Regions from separate parts of the Pseudohongiella acticola genome, predicted to be linked through region 3. Evidence: predicted binding sites of a transcription regulator. Region 3 holds the regulator's gene; each other region holds the start of a gene.
The links. Region 3 encodes FliA, which starts transcription of late flagellar genes. Its sites were predicted from a motif close to CTAAAGTTTNNNNNNNNNNNGCCGNTAA; they were not measured.
Positions count from the first base shown of each region.

Region 1: flgM (flagellar biosynthesis anti-sigma factor FlgM) is a predicted target of FliA. The motif match lies at 3,595-3,622, and genes of this name have one in related genera.
Region 2: motA (flagellar motor stator protein MotA) is a predicted target of FliA. The motif match lies at 4,808-4,835, and genes of this name have one in related genera.

Region 1 covers NZ_MASR01000002.1:272,858-279,445, reverse strand. Annotated here, with positions in the region: gene PHACT_RS13600 (hypothetical protein) at 60-299, opposite strand; gene PHACT_RS16710 (TIGR04283 family arsenosugar biosynthesis glycosyltransferase) at 552-1,898, shown strand; gene PHACT_RS13590 (flagellar brake protein) at 1,908-2,621, opposite strand; gene PHACT_RS13585 (flagella synthesis protein FlgN) at 2,656-3,132, opposite strand; gene flgM (flagellar biosynthesis anti-sigma factor FlgM) at 3,168-3,494, opposite strand; gene flgA (flagellar basal body P-ring formation chaperone FlgA) at 3,732-4,484, opposite strand; gene PHACT_RS13570 (chemotaxis protein CheV) at 4,761-5,693, shown strand; gene PHACT_RS13565 (CheR family methyltransferase) at 5,714-6,556, shown strand.
Region 2 covers NZ_MASR01000001.1:2,258,920-2,265,507, forward strand. Annotated here, with positions in the region: gene PHACT_RS09625 (FAD-binding oxidoreductase) at 1-368, shown strand, start outside; gene PHACT_RS09630 (cold-shock protein) at 613-822, shown strand; gene rpiA (ribose-5-phosphate isomerase RpiA) at 1,008-1,679, opposite strand; gene ilvA (threonine ammonia-lyase, biosynthetic) at 1,727-3,316, shown strand; gene ppnP (pyrimidine/purine nucleoside phosphorylase) at 3,361-3,675, opposite strand; gene asd (archaetidylserine decarboxylase) at 3,812-4,687, opposite strand; gene motA (flagellar motor stator protein MotA) at 4,879-5,730, shown strand; gene motB (flagellar motor protein MotB) at 5,765-6,588, shown strand, end outside.
Region 3 covers NZ_MASR01000001.1:401,735-408,322, forward strand. Annotated here, with positions in the region: gene PHACT_RS01810 (protein phosphatase CheZ) at 1-838, opposite strand, end outside; gene PHACT_RS01815 (chemotaxis response regulator CheY) at 849-1,229, opposite strand; gene PHACT_RS01820 (RNA polymerase sigma factor FliA) at 1,414-2,148, opposite strand; gene PHACT_RS01825 (MinD/ParA family protein) at 2,171-2,977, opposite strand; gene flhF (flagellar biosynthesis protein FlhF) at 3,026-4,177, opposite strand; gene flhA (flagellar biosynthesis protein FlhA) at 4,225-6,366, opposite strand.

The DNA.
Region 1 (6,588 bases), on a different contig from region 3:
TTTAGAGTATATCGTGCGGAGGGGCGAGTACTTTAATCAGCGTCGCAGATGACCTGCTTTTAACTGGGCCGGGCCGCGTGACAGGCCATGTGCTGAATGACTCCCGGTTTCTGGCAGGCCAGCTTGCAGATACAGTAATCATAGGCGCGCGCACTGGGGTCCAGCTCGGCAGCTTCATCGATAGCCGCAGCCATATCTGCCTGTGCGGCCTGTTGGGTCAGATAAGGACCCGAGATATTGACCTGAAGGGTGGGCTCGTCAGGGTCAGTGGCGACGATATAGAAATTTTCGAGATTCATTAAATACAACGCGCTGTCTTTCAACAAGAGAACGGCAAAGTAGCCAGTTTATTTCTGCCGATTGCGAAAACAATCAGTAACAATAATGGCGGCATATTATCCTCCTTTCTTTAGCGTTCGCATAGCCTTTGTTGCATAAAAAGCGCGATAATCCTTTGTTCTGATGCGTCAGCCTGTTAAAACGCTTGGGTCCGATCAGCTCTCGCAACAACCCCGGCACTCAACATCGGTTCCAACAAAAAAAGGTTCACTGTGTATAAGATCAGTATCATCATCCCGGTATTGAATGAAGCTGACACGCTGCGCCAGCAATTGCCTGGACTGCAACACCTGCGCGAGGCAGGGCACCAGCTCATTATGGTGGACGGTGGCAGTACGGATGACAGCGTTGCGGTGGCGCAGGGTCTGGTTGACCTCGCTCTACATTCCGAGCCCGGCCGTGCGCGGCAGATGAATGCCGGTGCGTTGCACGCGACAGGTGACATTCTGCTGTTCTTGCACATAGATACCGTTTTGCCGCAGCGGGCAGCCGATCTTGTCAGCACGGCGCTAAAAGGTTCCGAGCATTGCTGGGGCCGTTTTGATGTGCGCCTGGATGGTCGCCAGGCAGCCTTTCGTGTGATTGCCCGGGCGATGAATCTGCGTTCGCGATTGACGGCAGTTGCCACTGGCGACCAGGCAATTTTTGTTGACCGCGCTGTCTTCACGCAAATGGGTGGTTATCCAGACGTGCCGCTGATGGAAGATGTCATGATCAGCAAGGCGCTGCGAAAACAGTCGCGACCTGCCTGTGTTGCGGAGCCGGTAGTCTGCTCCAGCCGACGCTGGCAGCAGCATGGCATCATTGCTACCACCTGGCTGATGTGGCGATTGCGACTGGCGTTCTTCTGTGGGGCTAGCCCGACCAGTCTGCACGCACGTTATTATCCGGGACACGCAAATGGACCAGAGAATCCGGGAAACCCGGCGCATTTCCGTTACCCGCAGGCTCGCATACTGTTTTTTGCCAAGGCCCCGATTGCGGGACAGGTGAAAACTCGTTTGCAGCCGCTATTGGGGGAAGCGGGTGCGTTGGCGCTGCATCAAAAATTGATTCGTTTTGGCTGGCAGCAACTGGCACAGGCTGCGCTGGCGCCGATGCAGCTTTGGGTGTCGGCCCATGGGAAAGGTGGCGAAGAGAAGTTTTTTGCAACAATGGCCGATGGTTTGAATCTTCAGTACCAGTCAGGTCGTGACCTGGGCGAGCGAATGCATAACGCTACCGTAAACGCGTTGCGTGACGCGGATTACGTGGTTGTGGTAGGTGCGGATTGTCCCTCGGTTGATGCCGTTTATGTGGAACAGGCGCTGACGCTTCTGGCAGCAGGCGAGTCGGTCGTGTTGGGGCCGGCGGAAGACGGCGGTTATGTGCTGATTGGCCTGCGCTCGCCGACGGCACCGGTGTTCCGTGACATCGACTGGGGTCAGTCGTGTGTCATGCAGCAGACCCGTGAGCGATTACAGGCAGCCGGTATCAGCTGGCGTGAATTGGCGGAAAAATGGGACGTCGACCGCCCGGAAGACCTGGTGCGGCTTGATTCCCTGCCAGGTTGGCGGTAATGATTCGACTCAGGCGATACTCTCGCGCTGCAGCTGTGTCACAAAGCGATTGACGGCAACCTGGTCGGCACGGTTCATGTCGCCGAAACGAAAGCCAAGTGTGGTCTGATTACGCTCCTGTTGGTATTCAGCGTAGACCGCCTCAACTGGACAGCTCAGGTCATGGTCAATCAATGGTAGCGATATCACCAGGGCAAACTCCTCCAGCATGGCAGGGGCCGGCTCAACCTTGCCATCAACCTGCAGCCGGAAACCGGTTGCAGACATATTCAGGATGCGGCCTTTGATGCCTTCAGGATGTTTCTTGTTAGTACAGGAGGACGCCACCATCAGGGTACCGGGCACCCAGGCGCGAAAGGCATCGCGACGTTGCAGGTACAACAGGCGTTCGGGGAATTTGATTTCGTAATACAGCCCGTCTGAGTCTTTCCTGACCTTCTCAACAACCAGGTCTTTTGCGTGTACGCGAATACCATTGATTGACGCCCGCAGACTGAAGGGAGTGCCGGCTTGTGCCTGTTTATGCGCCTCGCGGGGAGTGAATTCGTCCAGATGAAAGGAGCGGCTTTTTAATTCGACGCCCAGCACAAGTGAGTTGTACATCTTGCCATTGCCGCTGAACTGGATGCTGATGCCGGAGCGATCAGCCTGCAGCGTGCGCAGAACACTGAAGATATCACCGGCAGAGGTATAATAACGTTCATTATTGAAGTTCGTTGCCATGTGAGTCGCCAACCTGTGAGGAGCAACAAAAAGATCAGGCGCTGCCCAGGTCCCTTTGTTCACTGCTGCCTGTTTTGTTGCCGTGGCTGGTATAAAGCCCTGAAAGTGTTGCCGGCCCGCGAAGTATACTGAGCGCTCTTTCGGTGTTCAAACGGCTGCGATGTACGATGATGCTGTTGGTCTCACTAAGCTCACGACAGTGCTGAAGACGCGACTCAATGCCTTCCAGCAACACCGTGAACTCATTTTCGCCACCTTTGCCCAAGATGCGTTTCAGGTTCTGCAGATTGGTTTGGGCAGCGGGTACGCCGGCCTGAGTGAGTAGCTGGCGTCGAGTATGGTCATTGCGTTCAATTTGCGCGAGCACGCTTTGCTTTTGCGTCAGCAGCGCGTTGAGTTTGTCCAGATCGCGCTGCTCCAGGCAAGTTTTTTCGGACGCCAGCAAATCCGCCAGCGTGTCCAGCTGCAATCGATCATTTTCAAGTATCTGTTGCAGGCCCTGATCGCTCATTCAGCCAATTGTCCGTTGCGCGCGCTGTAGCATCGTTACAGGCTGCGCTCGAAGGCCAGCATCTTGTCAGCAACGCGCTGGCTGTTGACGGCGTATTCACCGGCGTTTACCTGGTCGCGAATCGCATTTACGCGTGACACATCGGTGTCGGGTAGCTGCTTGATGCTGGTTTCAAGGGACTGCAGGTCAGCCGCACGGCTGCTGATGGACACAGCATCGGGCTGGCTGTTTCCGGCTTCGCCCTGGCTGCCAACATTGCTATTGCCGACACCGTTGCCACTACCAGGCTGAGTCCCCGTTTGCCGAACGGTTCCGCGATTGTCTGTTGCTGTCGATGTATTGCTAATAGTAGGAATACTCATAGTCTGCTACCTTGACTCGTAGACTTTTTGGGTTGAATAACCAACAAAACGGTTAGTGTCTGCGCCCGCAAAGTCATAAGTGTTTAACCTTCTATCCGATTTAACGGCCCGCAACGTAGTAACTTTAGTGCCATTTGAGCAAAAAACAGCTAAAACTTGCAAAAATTATCAAAAAGCAGACGCTGATTCCGTCCGTTGGCGACAAAATTCTGTCATATTTTCCTGGCGAGGCCTGTTTCAGAATATGACCTGTGCTTCGCCAGCACCCGTCACAACTGCCTGCACCACACGATTCGAGTTGTTATTTCGCACCGGTATCTGCTTTCCCGCCTCGCCTGCCTGAAGCGCAGTGCCCGTGCCTCGTATGGCAATGCTACCACGCTCTGCTACAAGTACAACTGTGTCGCCGCGCTTGACCAGTGTCGGTGCCTCCAGCAGATCAACATTCAGCACCGTATCGGCGCTGACGGCGCGCCGCACTGCCTGTCCTACGGCCACTTCCGGGTCCCTGATGACCTGTCCACGCAGGGAGCTGATGTCGTGCTCACGCAGGCTCAGGTCGCCGGCGCTCACGATGCTGCCCCGGGCCAGCGCGCGACTACTGATTACCACATCCTGGAAAATGCGCACGCTGGCGGCTACATGCCGGGTCCAGGGGCTGTCGTCGCGACACTCAAGGCGCACCGTGACGCGCCCGCCATTGGCATTGTGCTGGTTCAGACTGGCACTCAGTGGTTCCTGGCAAACCGGTATCTGTAATCTGGGGTCCAGGCTTGCGACGTCAATTTCCACCCGTCCTGGTTCCTGCGCATAGGCATCCTGCAATTCAGACAGTGCTGCCTGCCGCATCTGTTCGTGGCCACTGATGCCTGTCTGCGCGTCAGCAGCGGGCACGCCCAGTCGGGTCACGAACATGATTGCCAGTATTGCCAACATCCGGATTACCGTTGTGGCTGTGACAGGTGGTTTTTGATCGCTGATTGCATGCATTCGTCAATTATCCGGCGTTTGGCGTGTTTTTTCAGTGTTTTTACTGAGTCGACATCGATTTCTACTGTGATAAAGCAATTAATGTGCCGCATTAGTGAAATTAAATAGCTAAACGGGCTTATGAAACTGCGTTTTTGGACGACAACTGTAGCCAATGTCAGAGTTTTTATACCGCGACAAACCTAATTGAACCTGAAGGCTATTTGAACCGGCAGTCCGGAAGATCTGGAAACCGGAACACCTTAAACCTGAAGACCCTGGAAATAGGAGGCTGCAATGGCCGGCGTGCTGGACAGCGTAAATCAACGAACACAACTGGTAGGGCAGAACCGGCTGGAGCTGCTCATGTTCCGCCTCAATGGCAGCCAGATGTATGGTATCAATGTCTTTAAGGTGAAAGAGGTCCTGCCATGTCCTCCACTCAGCGTAATACCGCACAGCAGCCGGGTGGTTCGTGGTGTCGCCTACATTCGGGGGCGTACCATTACCGTGCTGGACTTGAGTATTGCCATGGGCAGTAACGCCCTGCGTGATGAAGGCAAGGGATTCATCATCATTGCCGAATACAATAACTCGGTGCAGGGTTTTCTGGTGCGGGGCGTGGAGCGTATTGTCAACATGAACTGGGAGGCGATTCATTCACCGCCCAAAGGTTCAGGGCGCACGCACTACCTGACCGCGGTGACAGAAGTAGACAAGAAGCTGGTGGAAATTCTGGATGTTGAACGAATTCTGGCAGAAGTGGCACCGGCACCGATGGCGCTCAGCGATAGCTACACCAGTGAAACGGTGCGCGAAGAAGCTATCAATACAGTCCTTATCGTTGATGATTCCAGCGTTGCGCGCACACAGATCAGGCGTTGCTGCGAAGCTATTGGCCTCAATACCGTCGTGCTGAATGACGGCAAGCAGGCGTTCAACCATCTGAAAGCCATGGCTGAAGCTGGTGAGGATCCTACAGACAAATATATTCTGGTGATTTCGGATATCGAGATGCCAGAGATGGATGGCTACACATTGACAGCTTCGATCAAGAACGACCCTCGCCTGAGTGGATTGCATGTTATGTTGCATACGTCTCTGAGTGGCGTGTTCAACCAGGCCATGGTAGAAAAAGTAGGTGCGGATGATTTTCTGGCCAAATTCCACCCGGATGAACTGGCTCAGCGCGTACTGAAACAACTTGAGCAGCGTCAGGCTTCTGCGTAAGCGACTGATCTGAGTAAACTATGGTTGATGAACAACAGTTTGCACTGGAGGACTACCAGGTCTTCCGGACTTTCCTGAATCAGGCCTGTGGTATTGTCCTGGGAGACAATAAACAGTATCTGGTGGCAAACCGTATCCGCCGTATTCTGGAAGAACACCAGCTAACAACCTTGAGTGCGCTGGTTAGCAGGATCAATCAGCGTTCGATACCAGGATTGCGGGAAAAAGTTATTGATGCGATGACCACCAATGAAACATTCTGGTTTCGCGACAATGCACCCTTTGAAACCCTGCGTGACGTCATTCTGCCGCGGCTGATACTGGAAGAAAAACGCAGCAGTCTGCGTATCTGGTCGGCTGCGTGCTCCTCCGGCCAGGAACCCTATTCCATCAGCATGATTTTTGAAGAGTTCAAAGCCAGAAATCCGGGCGTGTTCATGCGTGACCCGGAGATCATCGGCACTGATATCTCGACTTCGATGCTGAATAACGCCAGGCAAGCGGAATACGATGGACTCAGCGTCAGCCGGGGCCTGACTGATGCGCGTCGACGCATGTTTTTTGATGAGTTGCCGCAAGGCCGTTTTCGCCTGAAGCAGAGCATCACCCAGCGAGTCAGTTTCAGACCGCTTAATCTGCAGGACACTTACGGCAGTCTGGGTCGTTTCGATGTGATTTTCTGCCGCAATGTACTGATCTACTTTGCTGCCGATTTCAAGGCCGATATTCTGCGCCGCATGCGCAACAGTCTGAACCCGGGCTCCTATGTTATTCTGGGGGCATCGGAGTCGCTGCCGGCGGCTATCAGTGAGCTGTACAAGATGGAGCGGTTAAGTGCCCACACCAGTGTTTACCGCACCTGAGTGTTGAAACTACCTGCGTTGCCACTACGTCG
Region 2 (6,588 bases), 1.9 Mb from region 3:
TCTCGGTGCAGGTGTCCAGGGTGCCGGCTTTCCTGAAAGAAGTAGACAATATCGTTACTGCACAGTATCCCGACTTTGAAATTATCTGGTTTGGCCACATTGGCGATGGCAATGTGCACCTGAATATTCTTAAACCTGATGCGCTGCCCAAGGAAGAATTTTTCCGACAATGTGGCGAGGTCAGTTATGACATCTTCGAAGCCGTTAAATCCTACGGTGGCAGCGTGTCGGCGGAGCACGGTGTTGGCCTGCTGAAAAAGCCCTATCTGCAATACAGTCGTAGCGAAGGTGAGATTGCCTGCATGAAGGCGTTAAAGCAGGTGTTTGACCCGAATAAAGTGATGAATCCCGGGAAAATTTTTGATTAAAGTCGGGCACTTGGCGAATTTATGAGACGGGCATCACACTTTTAACGATAATTTTATTGAAAAAGCGGATATTTCGTCGTTTTTCGTTAATAACTGTATTCCCAGCGACAAAATATAGCGGTACACTGCTTTTAGGGTTCAGTGTCGAATCCAGCAGTTGTCACATTTGTCAACTGTGTTAATAAATTCGGGATCCGCTGGAAACGTTTTCTGGTCAGTCCCTTGGAAATAGCAAGAGAGCAATATGTCACAGCAAGTAGAAGGTACCGTTAAGTGGTTCAATGACGAGAAAGGTTTCGGTTTCATTGAGCAGGAAGGTGGAAAGGACGTATTCGTCCATTTTAGTGCCATTAACGGTACTGGAAGGAAGACGCTGCACGAAGGCCAGAAAGTTACTATGGAAGTAACTCAAGGCCAGAAAGGGCCTCAGGCAGAGAACGTAAATCCTCTGTAAAATACGAAAACGCAGGGCGTAAAACCCCTGCGTTTTTTTATTCGCCCAGCATCATTTAATATCCTGGCTGTTTAGAATAGCTGGGAGAATTTCTCTTTCTCCTCATACGCACGGCGTCGTACGAATCGAGCCGGGCGCGTTTACGACCGGCGTATTGTATTCAGCCGTCGGCCTGGGTGAAAACACTACCGGCTCATGGTTTTGAGACCGTCTTTTCCGCCCAGAATCAGTTTGTCCGCAGGCCGCATGGCAAACAACCCATTAGTCACTACCCCGGTTATCTGATTCAGCTGTTGCTCCAGTTTTCTGGGGTCGACGATACTCATGTTGTGAATATCGATGATAATGTTGCCATTGTCAGTGACAAACCCTTCCCGGTAAACCGGATCGCCTCCCAGTTTTACAATCTCGCGCCCCACGTGACTGCGAGCCATCGGTATGACTTCCACCGGCAGCGGAAAATGGCCCAGCACATCAACCAGCTTGCTGTCGTCAGCAATGCAGACAAATTCTTTGGCAACTGCCGCGATGATTTTTTCCCGTGTCAGGGCACCGCCGCCGCCTTTGATCAGATGCAGATGTTCGTTGGTTTCGTCAGCACCATCGACATAAACACTGATTTCCGGCGCCGAGTTCAGGTCGATGACAGCTATGCCGAGCGCCTTAAGACGCCTCGCGGTTTCTTCCGAGCTGGCGACCGTCGCCTGAATGTCGTGTTTGAATTCGCCCAGGTATTCAATAAAAAAATTAGCCGTGGAACCGGTGCCAACGCCGACCACAGTGCGCTCATCCAGACGACTTTTTACGTAGTCTGCGGCTGCTTTTGCGACCGCTTTTTTGAGTTCATTCTGGTCCATGCTGATTTCCTGTGCTTTGCTGGCAATAAAAGGGGACGAAGGATATTATGATTCGCCATAATATCCTCCGTCCCCTTTTATTGCCACCTGAGAGGACCCGGAACAAGGCCGCAGACATGGACAAGTACGTAAAAGATATTCTCTCGGCACGTGTCTACGATGTTGCCATCGAGAGTCCGATCCATAAAGCTGCCTCCCTGAGCCGGCGCCTGGGCAATGATGTCTGGCTCAAGCGCGAAGATCTGCAGCCCGTTTTCAGTTTCAAGCTCCGTGGTGCCTACAACAAAATGTCCCGGCTATCGCCGGAAGCGGCCAAACGTGGCGTGATCGCTGCCAGTGCCGGCAATCATGCCCAGGGTGTGGCGCTGGCGGGCACGACACTGGGTATCAAGACCATCATTGTCATGCCGGTGACCACGCCGGCCATCAAGATAGACGGCGTTCGTGCGCGCGGGGGCAAGGTGATTCTGCACGGGGATACTTATAACGAAGCTGCCGAGTTCGCCATGAAACTGGTGGCAGAAAAATCCTATACCTTTGTTCACGCCTTTGATGATCGTGATGTCATTGCCGGTCAGGGTACCGTAGGCCTGGAGATTGTCCGGCAACACAGTGGTCCGCTCGACGCCATTTTTGTCCCCGTCGGCGGCGGCGGTCTGATGGCAGGCATGGCGGCCTATATTAAATATATTCGACCGGAGATTCGGCTGATTGCGGTCGAGGCGGAAGACTCCGCCTGTCTGAAAGCGGCGTTGGAGGCCGGTCGGCGGGTAAAGTTGTCACAGGTCGGTCTGTTTGCCGATGGCGTCGCGGTCAATCAGGTGGGCAAAGAAACCTACAAGATTCTCCGGCACTGTGTTGACGAAGTAGTAACGGTGACCACGGATGAAATTTGTGCTGCCATCAAGGATATTTTTGATGACACGCGCGCGGTCACAGAACCTGCTGGCGCGGTCGCGGTTGCAGGCCTTAAAAAAGCAGTACGTGAGCAGTCACTTCAGGGAATGAGCCTGATGGCACTGGTGACCGGCGCCAACGTTAACTTTGACCGGCTGCGCCATATTTCCGAACGCGCGGAGCTGGGCGAGAGCCGGGAAGCGGTGTTTGCGGTTACTCTGGACGAAAAGCCGGGCAGTTTTCGCCGCTTTGCCCGGGTACTGGGCAAACGCAGCGTGACTGAGTTCAATTACCGATACGGGGACGCCACCGCCGCGCAGATTTTTGTTGGCATTGAAATCGATGACCCGATTACCGGTCGTGACAAATTGGCTAGAGCATTGCGTAACAAAGGTTTTGACGTACATGACATGACCGACAACGAAGCCGCCAAGCTGCATATCCGGCACATGGTGGGTGGGCGTAGCGACAAGGCATTGAACGAACGGGTTTTCCGTTTTGAGTTTCCGCAACGACCAGGCGCCCTGCTGACCTTTCTGGATCTGCTGGGTGAACAGTGGAACATCTCCATGTTCCACTATCGTAACCACGGCGCCGCCTACGGACGTGTGCTGGTCGGATTGCAGGTGGCGCCGGAAGATGCCACTGCCTTTGATGACTTTGTTCGCAAGATTCCTTACCAGTTTCAGGAAGAAACCCGAAACCTTGCCTACCAGACTTTCCTGGGGAGTCAGGCCTAGACGGGCTGGCAACAAAACGGCAGCGCGGACATTGCTGTCGGTGATCAGCCGATATAGGAGCAGCAGTAGTCGGTTACCGTCATCACCTTGATGTCGAAGGCTGAGTCGGCCGGCACTTCAAACGTATCGCCGCCAGCAATCTTGCGCCACAGGTCTTCGCCGGGCAGCAGAATTTCCACCTGGCCGGACAGAATTTCCATGATTTCCTTTTTCTCGGTACCAAAACGGTATTCGCCCGGCATCATGATGCCCAGAGTCTTGACGTCACCGTTATCGAATTCGACAACCCGGCTGGTGACCTTGCCGTCGAAATAAATATTGGCGGCTTTGACGACCGTTACATTTTCAAATTTGTTCATAATCAGCTCTCATCAGATTGATTGCTTCTCGGCGAAGCCGGTGTGCCGGGTTTTCAGTCGCGATACAGACCGGGTTTGAACGACCGTCCGGGCGGGCGATTTTAGCGGGTTCGTTGGCGTTCGACCAGCCTGTGCTTCAGTCGTGGGGGGCTGATCTGGCAATGGCGGTGCCAAGCATACTGCCCATATTGATGTCGCTGCCTGCTGCCAGTGCCGCATTGAGTTCAACGCGGTTCTCGGCAAAGACGGCGATGACAGTAGAGCCAAGTTTGAACCGGCCCATCTCTTCGCCCCGGGCGATCTGCACAGCCGGTCGTTGCAGCCGGTAGTCGGTTTTGTGCAGGCCATGCCGTGCAGGGCAGACCTGGCCGGCCCAGACTGTATCAACACTGCCTACGATCATGGCGCCAACCAGAATCAATGCCATCGGACCGCAGTCAGTGTCAAAAATGCAGACCAGGCGTTCATTGCGGGCAAACAGACTGTCCACCCGCTGCGCCGTCAGCTGGTTTACCGAGAACAGTTTGCCCGGCACATAGGTCATTTCCCGCAGTACGCCCGGTAAGGGCATATGAATTCGATGATAGTGACTGGGTGACAGATAAATGGTGGCAAAACAGCCTTCGTCAAACTCTGCTGCCAGGTCGGCATCGCCACCGAGCAGGGCCTGCAGGCTGAAGCGCCGACCTTTGGCCTGTAACAACAGGCCTTCCCGCACTGGCCCCAACTGGCTGACAATACCATCGACGGGACTGACGACACTGGTGTCATCCCCTGCAATGGGCCGAGCGTCGGCTCGGAGGGCCCGGGTGAAGAATGCATTAAAACTGGCATAGGCTGACGGGTCGGGTTCCTGAGCCTGGCTCATGTCGACCTTGTAGCGGCCGATAAACCAGCGTATAAACGGCGCCTTGACCGCCGGCCACTGGCAATCTGCCAGTTTACCCGCCAGTCGCGAAAGCAGGTGCTGTGGTGCCAGATACTGAAGCAGAATAAAAAGTGAGTCGGTCATGAAAATCCTGTTCGTGCAGCCGCCTGCGCGGGCTGACATGTTCGTCCATCAAGTAGGTCAGGCGTCAGCTTAATCAAGCCGGTGCAAGGGTACAAGTTTGGCGTATTAATGCCCGTTGAGCTAATGATTTCCCGATTTTGTCCGATGTAAAAGAAGCGGCGCAATTTATCCCGTTGGAGGTTTCGCAGGTCATGTTGTTTATTATCGGTTTTGTTGTTGTGACACTGAGCGTCGCCGGCGGCTATGTCATGCACGGTGGTATTCTTGCTGTGTTGTGGCAACCCTCAGAATTCATTATTATTTTTGGTGCCGCCTTTGGTGCTTTCCTGATCTCCAACAGCATGCATCTGGTCAAGGAAACCGGTAAACGCCTGCCGCGCGCGATATTTGGATCGGCCACCAACGAAAAATTGTATCTCGACCTGCTGGGACTACTCTTTGATATTTTCAACAAGGCGCGGCGCGAAGGCATGATGTCAATTGAAGGCGACATTGAAGTGCCAGCGGAAAGCGGCCTGTTTACCCGCTATCCGGCACTGCTCAAGGACAAACGCATTATTGAGTTTCTGACTGACAACCTGCGCATCATGACCACCAGCAACATGGCTCCGCACGAAATTGAGGCCATGATTGAGTCTGAAATTGAAACCCAGTTGCACGAACTCAGTGAACCCTCACATGCAGTGCACCGGGTTGCCGATGGTCTGCCCGGCTTTGGTATTGTGGCCGCGGTTCTGGGTATTGTTATTACCATGCAGAAGCTGGGCGGTCCGCCCGAGGCATTGGGTCAGAGTGTGGCGGCGGCCTTGATTGGTACCTTTGTTGGTATTTTTGCCGCTTATGGTTTTATCGGGCCGATGAGCAATCGTCTGGCGGAAGTTGCCGAAGAAGAAATCAAGATGTTTGAATGTATCAAAGCCGCCATCGTGGCGACGTCTAATGGCTTGCCGCCGCAACTGGCCGTCGAGTTTGCTCGCAAGACACTGTACTCCGGAGATCGTCCCTCCTTCTCTGAACTGGACGAACACATCCGTAGCCGCTAAGCGGCACTGAATCTAATCGCGGAAGATAATCGTTGTGGAAAAAGCAGAACAGACCATTGTCATTAAACGCGTCAAAAAGGTGGCCGGCGGCCATCACGGTGGTTCGTGGAAAATTGCCTTTGCTGACTTTGCGCTGGCGCTGATGGCGTTCTTTCTGGTGCTGTGGCTGATCGAAAGCACCACCGAGCTTGAGAAAATGGTGATTGCCGGTTATTTCTCCGATCCACGTAGTCTGGCCAGTGATGGGGACGGCGGCACACCCTACGTACTGAATCTGGAAGGGCGGCCGCTGACGCTGCCTAATCAGGGTTTGAGTCTGGCGCTGGTGCAGGAAGACCAGGAGCAGGCAGTGGAAGCAAGCGAAGAGCTTGAATCCTTTGAATATATTGAACTTGCTCGACTGCGCGAAACCCAATTGCTGCAAAGCCTGCAGGGTCAGATGGAAGAAGTAATCGGCGGCAACCAGGAGTTTGAGTGGTTCTCCGACAGCGTGAGTATGGAAGTCACCGAAGAGGGTCTGAGCATTCAGATCATTGACCGGGAGAATCGCCCGTTGTTCAACTCAGGTTCTGATCAGATGCAGCCTTATGCGCTGGAAGTATTGTGGGCCATGGCCAATGTTCTGGAAGACATCCCCAACAAAATCAGTATTTATGGTCACACCGACAGCGTTCCGTTTGGCAACGATCTTGCTCAATACAGTAATTGGGAATTGTCTGCCGATCGTGCCAACGCCGCGCGCCGGGCACTGGTGGAAGGCGGTCTGGACTATAGTCAATTTGCACAGATCATCGGCATGGGGTCTTCGTTACCGCTGTTGCCCGACGCCCCCACTGATGCCGCCAACCGTCGTATTGT
Region 3 (6,588 bases):
CGTCGACATCATCCTGGCCTGAAACCACGTCCTGATTATTCTGCTGATTGATTTGCGGCCCTTCAGCACGAATGCGTTGACTCTCGTCCCGCTCAGCCTTCTGGTCACTGCTGGCCGGCTTGATACCGGCAACCTCTTCAACATTACTGGCAAGTTTGACCAGCCGAACCAGATTCTGTTCTACGTCACTGACCAGCTCGATTACCCGCTTGATTACCTGGCCACTAAGGTCCTGATAACCTTGCGCCATCAAAATATCGGTGAGTCGGGTATGTATTCCCTGTCCGTCGTCGCTGATACGCTGCAGAAGCTCACCAACACGCTCAAACAACGCTGCCGAAGCGTCTTTCTGTGTCGCGCCTTCAGCCTGGAAGGCAATCCAGTCTTTATGAAGGTCGGCACTGTCATCAACGAGCTTTTGCACCATGGGCGCAGCTTCGTCGACACGGTCCATGGTCTGATTGGCAGCATCTTCTGTCATGGCAATAACATAGTTCAATCGACTGCGAGCATCCGCCATTTCCGACAGCTCGTGTTTGACCTCAGCACTGCCATGCAAACCAATTTCCAGATGAAAATCCTTCAGGGCATTGTGCAAGGCCCGGGTCAGTCGGCCCACTTCAACATAAAGCGTTTCATCTCGAGCGTGGTTTATCTGATGGATATAATCGGCCACTGCCGCCATGTCGTCCCGTTGCAGCGCTTCCAACAGCTGCTGTTTTCGCTCAACCATGGCATCCATGAAGCTTTTAGCGCCGGCTGCAGCCAGCTCTGAAATTTCGGAATCCGACGGGACTTTGCCCGCTTTTGCCAATGTATTTTTCTTTGAATCTGACATTTGGCTTCCCTTAATTGTTGGCGTCGATGCGCTCAAAGATTTTCTCAATCTTTTCCTGCAGCGCCGCTGCCGTAAAAGGTTTCACCACATAGCCATTCACACCTGCCTGGGCCGCTGCGATAATCTGATCTCTCTTCGCCTCAGCCGTCACCATCAGTATAGGCAGGGTTTTCAGCTTTTCGCTGGCTCGGCAGGCCTTTAGCAAATCGATACCGGTCATGCCCGGCATGTTCCAGTCGGTGATAAGGAAATCAAACTGCCCGTTCTCCAGCATTGGCAACGCGGAGCTACCGTCATCTGCCTCAGCGGTATTGGTGAACCCCAGGTCCCGTAACAGATTCTTGATAATCCGACGCATTGTTGAGAAATCATCAACAATGAGTATTTTCATGTTCTTGTCCAAAACCGCCTCCACGTCGTGTGCTCAACCCGGGGATACACGCCACCGGCGAGGTATCTCCCTAGCAGGTTATCGCTTGAAAGTTAAAAAAATTTAGCACTAATAAGGAAATAAATTCAGATGGCGAGCATTATAGCTCAGCGCGAAGCGCTTGTGGTGTGGGATATCAGGTAGCTTAGCGCCATTCCTGAAGGCGCGCGCGCAGACGGAGTGCCGCCTGGCTGTGTATCTGGCTGATACGGGATTCGCTGACGCCCAGAACCTCACCAATCTCTTTCAGATTGAGTTCTTCATCGTAATAAAGTGCCAGTACGAGCTTTTCACGCTCTGGCAGGCCTTCAATCGCTTTCGCCAGATGCGCCCGAAAGTCCTCGTCCTGAATTTCATCTGCCGGGCCTGATATTTCGCCCGACGCAGCTTCAAGCGCGGAGTCGTCCCCGCCTTCTGTCAGATCATCAAAGCTGAACAGCCGGCTGCCGGAAGCATCCTGCAGGATCGAGTAGTAGGTTTCCAGGTCAATGCCCAATTCTTCGGCTACTTCGGTGTCTTTGGCGTCACTGCCAGTGCGCATCTCTACCGATTTGACGGCCGCTGCCACCTCGCGTGACTTGCGGTGCACTGAACGTGGGGCCCAGTCACCACGACGAATCTCATCCAGCATGGCGCCACGTATGCGAATGCCGGCATAGGTTTCAAAACTGGCACCCTTGGACATATCATACTTGCGGGCAGCTTCCAGCAGGCCAATCATGCCTGATTGAATCAGATCATCAAGTTGCACACTGGACGGCATTCGCATAAGCAAATGATGCGCAATACGTTTCACCAGAGGAGCATGCTGCGTAACCAGCTCATTCATGCTTCCGGATTGCACGTCCTGATAGACTGAGGCGCCTGTAGATCCTGTCATAAACAATCCCGTTGAGTCCTTATCAGGACATCCCCTGAACGAGTCGCTCGACAAAAAACTCCATCTGACCGGTCGCCTGCGTTCTCACCGGCCACTGACTGACCTCCTTTGCCAGTCGACGATAAGCGCCGGCAGCTTTACTGCCCGGATAGGAGTCCAGCGTCGGGCGCTGTCGCTGAACTGCCTTGCGAAGCGTTTCATCAAACGGTATATCACCCGCATAGCGCAGATTCACATCCAGAAACCGACCCGCAACGCCTGCAAATCGATTGAACATGTTGCGCCCCTCGCCTTCAGAGCGGGTCATATTGGCAACGATTCTGAAGTCCTGCAAATGGCAGTCCCGGTGTAATAATTTAATCAGGGCATAAGCGTCTGTCATTGACGACGGCTCATCACAGACAACGACTAGCACTTCCTGCGCAGCTCTGACAAAACTGACGACAGAGTCAGAGATACCTGCGGCCGTATCGATCACCAGGACATCCAGTTCGTCCGCCAGTTCACTGAACGCGTTAACTATACCAGCGTGTTGATTAGGGCCCATGGTGACCAGTGACTGCACACCAGAGGACGCCGGTATGACGTTAATTCCGTGTGACGGAACCATGATGTCACGCAGTGAACATTCGCCAGAAAGGACATCAGCAATGGTACGTTGGGCCTTGATACCCAATAGAATATCGACATTGGCCAGACCGAGATCAGCATCCATTAGAACGACGCGCTTGTCCAGCTGTGCCAGCGCCAGGCTGAGGTTTACTGAAATACTTGTTTTGCCTACGCCACCTTTACCACCGGTCACTGCAAGCACTTGAATGGGATGCATTCCCTGTTTTCTCCCCAACTGGTTACCGTCGGCCAGACCGTCAGCCCGTTAGTTCAGCCCTGCGACACGCAGTTCGGCTGGTGACTGACTGCCATATTCGGTCATTAGCCGCTCTTTCTCAACAGGCACGGCCGCTTGTCTTCTGCCCAGGGCAACAGCGCGTTTTACCAGCGCCGAAGCCTGTGCCAACGCAATATCATCGGGAATCGACTGTCCAAAGGTTTCATAAACCACGGGCAGATCGCGTTCGATGGTCAGCGCGAGCGCATCGCCAAGCACACATGCCTCATCCAGATGAGTGAGAATACACGCAGAAACATCTGCCGTCGAACAGGTTTTCCATGCAGCCCGTAAAACCTGGGCCTGGCTTGTCGCCGGCAGGACAACCCATTTTTGTACCTGTGGCTGATCACGCAGTAGTGTCAGTTGTCGTTGCTGCTCCGGATGATGAGACGGGAGGCCGGCAGTATCAACCAGAACCAGCTGTTTATGGCCCAGGCTTTCCAGCGTATCGTCCAGGGAATGCTGGTTGTCTACTATCCGCACACTCACGCCCAGGATTCGTCCCAGTGTCCGCAATTGTTCATGCGCCGCCAGGCGAAAACTGTCAGTGGTAACGAGCGCAACATCCTGCGGACCGTGTTGCAAAACATACCGGGTCGCCAGTTTAGCGATGGTCGTCGTCTTGCCGGCGCCGGTTGGCCCCAAAAAGGCAAACACACCGCCCTGCTCAATCGGATCATGACCTAACACTGGCAGCGCCTTGACCAGGCTTCCCAATACCTGTTTCCAGACTTGATCCAGCGTTTTCCCCGGTTTGATTGCAGTCAGCAACTGCCGGCTCAGAAAACCCGGCACACCCATCGCCGATAACCGTTCCCAGATCACCGCCTGCAGTGGCGACTGGCTGCTAAATTGCTCCCAGGCCAGCCCGTTGAGACGCTGCTGGAGCAATGTACGTATACTGTGCAGCTCGCTGCGCATGGCGCCCATCTCAGCCTTGCTGACCGAAGGTGGAGGCACAGCTGCCGCTTCTGTCGGCTTTTTTACTACCGGCGCTGGACTCAGGGTCGCGATGACCTCAACTCCGCCTGTTGCCAGACTGCGCGTCGACAAAATGGCAGCATCTTCGCCCAGTTCCTCGCGCACTTGAAGAAGTGCTTGCCGCATATCTTTGGCCAGGATCTTTTTAAGCTGCATTGTTGCTCCTCACATCTCGTTTTTACGGTAGTTTCGAACCACGATCTTCACTGACCAATCGTGGCGACAATCGTAATTTGTTTGTTGTCCGGTACTTCCTGGTATGACAGCACTTTCACACCTGACAGAGTGAACCTGACAAACCGGCTCAGCAGAGGTCGCAGTGGCGCTCCTACTAACAACACTGCCGGATTGCCGGCAATTTCCTGCCGTTGTGCCGCCTGCATCAGCGACTGCTGCAAACGCTCGGCAATGCCGGGCTCGATAACCACGCTATCGTCGATGTAACCACCGTCTTGTTGCTGAGCGCTTTGCTGTACTGCTTTAAGCAATATCTGTTCCAGAGTTGGATCAAGGGTGATAACAGGCAGCTCAGCCTTGTTACCGTAGATGCCCTGAACGATTACGCGTGCCAACGCCACACGCACCGCGGCGGTCAAAGTGACGGGATCTTGACTCCTGCCAGCGACAGACGCCAATGCTTCGCCGATACTGCGCATATCTTTGACGGGGATGCCCTCCTGCAACAGGTTCTGTAGAACCTTGCGAAGCACATTGCCATTGAGTTGATTGGGTAACTCTTCCGCCAGTTTCTTCGACGACTTGGCAAGAATTCCCAACAGCTCGTGAACCTCATCATGTCCCAGCAATTCATGCGCGTGTTTGTGCAACAGCGTGTTCATATGAGTGGCAACAACCGTACTGGCATCTACCACGGTATAACCAAGCGACTGCACCTGATCACGTTGGGGTGGCTCGATCCACAGGGCCTCCAGCCCGAATGCAGGATCCTTGGTAGCTATACCCTGGGCTTTACCGTAGACCTGGCCCGGGTTGATGGCCATTTCACGCTCAGGATGTATTTCCGCGCCACCGATATTGACCCCCATCAAATTAATGCGGTATTCATTAGGTTGCAGATCAAGGTTGTCGCGAATGTGGACAGAGGGCACAAGAAACCCAAGCTCCTGTGACAGCTTTTTGCGTATACCCTTGATACGGGCCAGCAATTGTCCGCCCTGATCTTTGTCTACCAGCGGAATCAGTCGGTAGCCAACTTCAAGCCCAACAACGTCAACCGGCATGACATCGTTCCAGCCCAGTTCCTGCTGCTCGGTTGTGGCTTTAACTTCTTTGGCGGATTGATCAGCAATGGCGGCCTCGTCGACTTCAGTGGCCTGCTTCTGTTGGCGCATGTAGATGGTCACTGAGCCAGCCACTGCTGCAAATGCCAGCGACAGGAACGCCAGATGCGGCATACCAGGCACGATGCCCATAACGAACAGGACCATGCCCGCGATACCCAGTGAGCGTGGCGTAGCGAACATCTGACTGATGACCTGCGAGCCCATCATTTCCGAGTTATTGTTGCGGGTCACCATGATCGCCGCTGCCGTTGACAACACCAGTGCCGGGATCTGCGCGACCAGACCATCACCAATAGTCAGCAGGGCGTAGCGTTCGGTGGCAGTGCTGAAGTCCAGGCCGTGCTGCATCATGCCTATGGCCAGCCCGCCAATCATGTTGATGACCAGAATCAGAATACCGGCAATTGCATCGCCTTTAACAAATTTGCTGGCACCGTCCATGGCACCGTAAAAATCAGCCTCTTGAGTAATGTCCTGTCGACGCACGCGCGCCTGCTCTTGATCAATAATGCCCGCGTTAAGGTCGGCATCGACGGCCATCTGTTTGCCCGGCATTGCGTCCAGCGTAAAGCGGGCACTGACCTCGGCGATTCGACCGGCACCTTTGGTGACAACAACAAAGTTGATGATAATGAGAATCAGGAATACGATGAGGCCAACGGCGTAGTTACCACCAATCACCACCTCACCGAATGACTCGATAACACGGCCAGCGGCCGCTCCACCTTCATGACCATTCAACAGCACCACGCGCGTTGACGCCACATTCAGTGCCAGACGCAGCAGCGTCGAAATCAACAGAATCGTCGGAAAGACCGCAAAATCCAGTGGCCGCATCGCGTATACCGCAACACACAGAACCACCAGTGCAATGGTTATATTAAACGTGAAAAATACATCCAGCAGAATTGGCGGAATCGGCAATGTCATCATTGCCAGAATCACCAGCAGCAAAACCGGTATCCCGAGATTACCTTCTGTCAGAGTACGGGCATTCGTTGCCAACGTCGCTCGGTTCAGATTGCCGCTAAAATTCAACATAGATTACGGACCAGCCCGCTGTGGTAGCCAAAATTTTGTGAGGTCAATGCCACCAACAAGCGGATGCCGTCAGTGAACAGGCGCTTTGTCCAAAATCTTGACGCTTTCACAGCGAACCAAGTCGAATCTGCAGCCTTTTATGTCCTACAGAGGGGGTGTTGCAAAAGTCGTGCTAAGTTTGCCGTTGCGGCAATTTTTTTGCCCTCAAGCGGAAAAGTGTTG